2 regions of the Pseudomonas sp. SG20056 genome follow, and region 1 is predicted to be linked to the other one. Evidence: predicted binding sites of a transcription regulator. Region 1 holds the regulator's gene; the other holds the start of a gene.
The links. The regulator FliA, encoded in region 1, starts transcription of late flagellar genes. The targets are predictions, from matches to a motif close to CTAAAGTTTNNNNNNNNNNNGCCGNTAA.
Positions count from the first base shown of each region.

Region 2: RHP75_RS14075 (flagellin) is a predicted target of FliA. The motif match lies at 1,355-1,382, and genes of this name have one in related genera.

Region 1 is NZ_CP134499.1:1,526,613-1,529,764, reverse strand. It holds gene RHP75_RS07340 (protein phosphatase CheZ) at 1-353, opposite strand, end outside; gene RHP75_RS07335 (chemotaxis response regulator CheY) at 373-747, opposite strand; gene fliA (RNA polymerase sigma factor FliA) at 845-1,591, opposite strand; gene fleN (flagellar synthesis regulator FleN) at 1,588-2,418, opposite strand; gene flhF (flagellar biosynthesis protein FlhF) at 2,496-3,152, opposite strand, start outside.
Region 2 is NZ_CP134499.1:2,946,592-2,949,743, forward strand. It holds gene RHP75_RS14075 (flagellin) at 1-1,254, opposite strand, end outside; gene RHP75_RS14080 (glycosyltransferase) at 1,545-3,152, opposite strand, start outside.

The DNA.
Region 1 (3,152 bases):
CTGAGGTCATTAACCAGTGGTGCACTCTGCTCAACCAGATCCATGGTGCGATTGGCCGCTTTTTCGGTCATCGTCACCACGTAATTCAAACGCTCGGTGGCATCGGTGATTTGCGAAACCTCAGTGGCATGTGGCACACGGGGGTCGAGCTGGAAATTGACGATGGCGTTATGCAGCTCACGGGTCAGCTTGCCGACCTCGTGATACAGGCCACGGTCACGCGCTTTGTTGAGCTCATGTATCAGCTGTACCGCTTCACCAAAGTTGCCTTGTTCCAGGCTGTCTACCAGTTGGCGAGCGTTGTGTTTCAGGGTCGACTCAAGGTCACCCTGAACGGAATCTTTATGTTCCATAGCACCCTCATGGCAAACATCAGCCGTTGACCCGCTCGAAGATCTTTTCAATCTTCTCTTTCAGCACCTGGGCAGTGAACGGTTTGACTACATAACCGTTAACCCCAGCCTGGGCTGCTTCAATGATCTGATCGCGCTTGGCTTCTGCGGTGACCATCAACACCGGCAGGGTTTTCAGGCGCTCGTCTGCACGTACCGCGCGCAGCAGGTCGATGCCCGTCATGCCGGGCATGTTCCAGTCCGTCACCAGAAAATCGAAACTGCCGCTCTGCAGCATGGGCAGCGCGGTGACGCCATCATCGGCTTCCGCTGTGTTGGTGAACCCCAAGTCACGCAGGAGGTTCTTGATGATCCGTCGCATCGTTGAAAAGTCATCAACGATGAGGATTTTCATGTTCTTGTCCAAGTCGACCTCCGTACAGTCCCAAACGCACACAGCAACCTGCGTGCGCTTTTAATCGTGAAACCGGCCCAGCGCTAGCGAATACAACTCAATGTGCACGCCACTCGCCCAAACGAGCGCGTAAACGAGCGGCACACTGACTGTGTAGTTGGCTTACACGTGATTCGCTAACCCCCAACACCTCGCCGATCTCTTTAAGATTCAGTTCTTCATCGTAATATAGCGCTAACACCAGGCGCTCGCGCTCCGGCAGGTTGGCAATGGCATCTGCCAGGGCCGCCTGAAAGCGTTCATCTTCCAGATCACGAGAAGGTTCGAGGTGGTTGCTGCCAGCGTCTTCACCCAGCCCACCGTGCTCGCCGTCCTGCAACAGGTCGTCGAAACTGAACAGGCGGCTGCCTAAAGTGTCGCCAAGAATGCCGTAGTAATCCTCGAGACTCAATTGGAGTTCGGCCGCAACCTCTTGATCTTTAGCGTCTCTGCCGGTTCTGGCCTCAATTATTCGAATTGCGTCGCTAACCATGCGGCTATTGCGATGCACTGAACGTGGCGCCCAATCACCTTTACGCACCTCATCAAGCATTGAGCCGCGAATGCGAATACCGGCGAACGTCTCGAAACTGGCACCTTTGCTGGAGTCGTATTTTTTTGACGCTTCAAGCAGACCGATCATCCCGGCCTGAATCAGATCATCGACCTGCACATTGGCCGGTAGACGGGCCAGCAAGTGATAGGCAATGCGTTTGACCAGGGGCGCGTAGCGCTCGATCAACTGGTGCTGGGAATCCTGCGCCTGCGCCTTGCTATACATACGAAGTCCAGAGGCTGCTGTCATATGGCCGTGTCCGCGATCGGTTGCTGCACCAGACGCTCAACGAAAAACTCCAAATGACCGCGCGGGTTAGCCGGTAACGGCCAGGCGTCGACTTTCTGGGCTATCGCCTTGAACGCCAGCGCGCACTTCGAGCGCGGGAAGGCTTCGTAGACCGCGCGCTGCTTCTGCACGGCCTTGCGCACTGACTCGTCATACGGCACTGCGCCTACATACTGCAGGGCAACATCAAGAAAACGATCAGTGACTTTAGTCAGCTTAGCAAAGAGGTTGCGACCTTCCTGCGGGCTGTGAGCCATATTGGCCAGTACGCGGAAACGGTTCATGCCGTGGTCGCGGTTGAGCAATTTGATCAGCGCGTAGGCATCGGTAATCGACGTAGGCTCATCACACACCACCACCAGCACTTCCTGGGCAGCGCGCACGAAGCTCACAACACCGTCACCAATACCCGCGGCGGTGTCGATGATCAACACGTCGAGGTTGTCACTGATATCGCTGAACGCCTGGATAAGCCCCGCATGTTGCATGGGTGACAGCTGCACCATGCTCTGAATACCCGAGGCTGCCGGCACGATACGAATGCCGCCAGGGCCCTGCAGTAACACATCGCGCAGCTCGCACTCGCCACTGATGACGTCTTCCAGGGTGCGTTTGGCGCTGAGGCCCAACAACACGTCGACGTTGGCCAAGCCAAGGTCGGCGTCCATCAGCATCACCCGACGGCCGAGATCAGCCAGGGCCAACGCCAGGTTCACCGAGACGTTGGTCTTACCGACGCCACCTTTGCCGCCGGTCACCGCAATCACCTGTACGGGATGCATACCCATATTTCTACACACCTTGTCTAACTTCGACTGGAGCCACTTGGCTGGCTAAGCGCGGTTCATTGCCAACAGCAGGACGCTTAACTGACGCGTCGTGCGGGTTGCTGGTAAAGCCCGGCAAACATCTCCGCCATCGTATCTTCGCTTGGATCCTGGGTTGCCTGCAGCCCTACGGCCCGGCTAACCAATTGATGACTGCGTGGAATCTGCAAATCATCGGGAATGCGTGGCCCATCAGCGAGATAGGCTACCGGTAGACGCTGGCTAATAGCCAGTCCTAAAACCTCACCCAGGCTGGTGGCCTCATCCGCTTTTGTCAGAATGCAGCCAGACAAGCCGCAACGCTTATAACTATGGTAGGCGGCTTTCAGCACTTGGCCCTGGCTGGTAGCGGCCATGACCAGATAATTTTTTGCGTTGACACCACGGCTGGCCAGCGTTTCCAGCTGCATGCGCAGGGCTGGGTCATTGGCGGGCAGGCCGGCAGTGTCAATCAGCACCACCCGCTTGCGCGCCAGCGGAGCCAAGGCTTGAGTCAACGATTGACCAGGGTCAACCAGCGTTACCGGGACATTGAGAATACGCCCCAAGGTCTTGAGCTGCTCCTGAGCACCAATGCGGTAGCTGTCCAGGCTGACCAGGGCAATATGCTGGGCGCCGTACTTGAGCACGTAACGCGCGGCCAGCTTGGCCAGAGTAGTGGTTTTGCCCATGCCAGCAGGGCCTACCAAGGCGAT
Region 2 (3,152 bases), 1.4 Mb from region 1:
GATGTTAGAGATCGCACCGTTGATGATACCCAGAGCGTCCTGCGCACCTGTGGCCGTACCGATGTCAATGGTATTGACCGCATCCAGCTCACTGAAGCCATCAGTACCCAGAGCACCACTCATCCCATTCACACTGAAGGCATCAGCTGCTTCAAGCTGAACTTGACCGTCAGCACGCGCACCTCCGCCAGTCACGATGGTAGCTGCAGTACCCACGTCATCTTCACCGTCGAAGCTATTAGCCTGCAGGGTTGCACCACCGGAGCCTGCGTAGTTGCTAATGCTGATCGCATCGCCACGGGAGCTGGTCAGCTCAATGGTGCTGCCTTTGGAAACAGCCGAAATACCCGTTTTACCGGTTTCACGGTTGATCGCATCAGCCAGGGAAGACAGGTTGCTCAGGTCGTTCACTACGGCAGAAACAGTGGCAGAGTCAGTATCAAGCGATTTGCTGGTCAGGCCAGACAGATCGAAAGAAACAGTACCCGAGACAGTGATACCACCCAATGTGGCAACGGTACGAGCGTTGGCAGTTACGCCGGTTTCGTCGCTCTTAGCGTTGATGGCACGAGCCACTTCACTCGCCGAACCGCTGGCTGTACCGGCAATGGCTACATCACCGTCGGACAGTTTGGAGTTGATATTGAAGGACGCATCACCGTAAGCACTACCCGAGGTAGCACTGAACGCAGCACCCGAAGCAGTAGCAGCAGCGGCCGCACCATCAGTGGTAAAGCGGTTGATACCGATACGATCAGTGGCTGCAGAACCGATCGAAACGCTGATGGTTTCGTAGGCGTTTGCACCCACCTGGAAGCTTTGCGAACCAAAAGAACCATCAAGAATCTTACGACCACCGAAGCTGGTGGTTTCAGAAATACGGTTCAGTTCTTGTTGCAACTGCGACACTTCGCCTTGCAGAGCTGCACGCTCAGTCGCACCGTTGGAACCGTTAGCCGACTGCAGAGCCAAGTCACGGATACGTTGCAGAATGCCAGTCGACTGCTGCAGTGCACCTTCAGCGGTTTGTGCCAGGGAAATGCCATCGTTGGAGTTACGGGTCGCAACGTTTAGACCGTTGATCTGACTGGTCAGGCGGTTGGAAATTTGCAGACCGGCGGCGTCATCCTTGGCGCTGTTGATGCGGAAGCCGGTGGACAGGCGCTGCAGCGAAGTGTCCAGGCCTTTGGATGAGCTGTTGAGGTTACGCTGAGTGTTGAGTGACGCTACGTTTGTGTTGACTGTAAGGGCCATGGTGTTTGCCTCCAAAGGACCGTGCTACTGAGTTTGTCTGAGCCTGCGAGCTTCGGGCCTGCTTTGCTCAGACGCCCCATAAAGTTCGCATTCGATCTTTATATCGGCGGCCTTAGGAACAGCTTTAGCAACTCGTTCTATTTTTTTTTCCGCAGATAGAACAATTACTTAAGCGGCAACACCGAGAAAAATCTGGTATCTGCCGACATCCCGACGGCAAATACCGATTTTTTCACGTACCAAAACAGCTTTATTAATGCACCACACAAACCGGCAGCATGCTGTCGGCATCAATCGGGCAACCATGAGGCTCTCCAAGCCTCAATATTTGCCCCATCCAGCATCCAGCCACCCTGCACCTGACGGCGCAGCTCATCGCCCATCCTGGCACTCGCCTCCAGATCACTGATGTGCATACGAATGGCGTCGACCCAATCCTTGAAACGGTTTTTCACCCGAGTTACCGGCAGTGCGCCCTGGTAGCACACCAGGTCACTGCAAACCACCGGGAAACCACACGCGCCGTACTCAAGAAGACGCAGGTTGCTTTTACATTCATTGAACAGGTTCTGCTCGACTGGCGCCAAAGCCAGATCCAGATCCAGCCGGGCCAATGCGGCTGGGTACAGATCAATTGCAACGCCGGCATGCAACTCATGTACATAAGGGCGAATTCGGTCCGGGCACATCCCCATAAACACCCACTCGACCTCACCTGCCAGCTCTTTGACCACGTCAGTGATCAGCTCAAGATCACCGGTATGACTGATACCACCCGCCCAACCAACGCGCGGTTTCCTGCCGCGTTGTCGCTTGGATGAAAGGCCGCTCCACCAATCCACCGGCAAGCGGTTCTCAATCACCCGAATGTCCCCATGCAAGCCGGCAAAGGCCTCAGCCAACGGCGCAGTGGATACCGTGAAGCGATCGACAAAGCTCAGCCCCTTGCGCAGCGACTTAAGTATGTCTTTTGGCATCTGCGGACGATGCACGCTTTTGAGTGGCAGGTTGGGCAGGTAATCGTCCAACTCATAAATGGTGAAAGCGCGCGAGAACTTCTTGATCCGCCGCATCGCATCCAGCCGCTCATCACCTATTTGTCGTTGCAGCACAATCACGTCAGGATCAAGACGCTCCAGATCCGGCACCTGCAACAACCCAATAGACATCATGCCATCGACCATTCCGTGCTCTTTAAGCGCCGAGAACGGTTTGATCACACGGTAGTTACCGCAGCCAAAGGGATCCGCCGGATGCGCCAGTACCACTGGCAGCGGGCGCCAGCTCAGTGGACGCCAGGTCAAACCGGCGTCAGCTTCTAAATCAAAACCGCGCCCGCTGAGCGCCAGATTACGGTTGTAAGCAGGATCACGTGCAATATCGGGCAGGTGACGTTCGTAGAGAGCATCCTGCCCAGCCACGTCAGGCTCTCGGTATACATGGTCATGCATTAACACCGCATGAGCAGCCCATACGGTCAGGTAACCCGCTGAACGCACCCGAAGGCAGAAATCGACATCACGGTAGGCACTCAGCGTTGTATCCAACCCGCCCACTTGATGATAGATGTCAGCGCGGACCATCAGGCAGGCATCGCTGACGGCGCTGTAGTTCTGATCGACCTGCAGACGCTGCAGGTAACCCGCGCTGTCCATTGCCTCACCGGCAAAAATACGGCCTGCAGGACCGCGCAGCCCGAGCAGCAAGCCAGCTTGATCAATACGCCCATCACCGCTCAGCAGTTTGCCGCCGACGACACCAACTTCAGGACGCTGCGCATGATTGAGCAACTCGCCCAGCCAGCCGTCGCTCACCACAACCGCCTCACCAGACAACAACAGCAAGTACTCTCCTTGAGCTGCCAGGGCTGCCTGATGCTGGGCCTGGGCAATATCCGC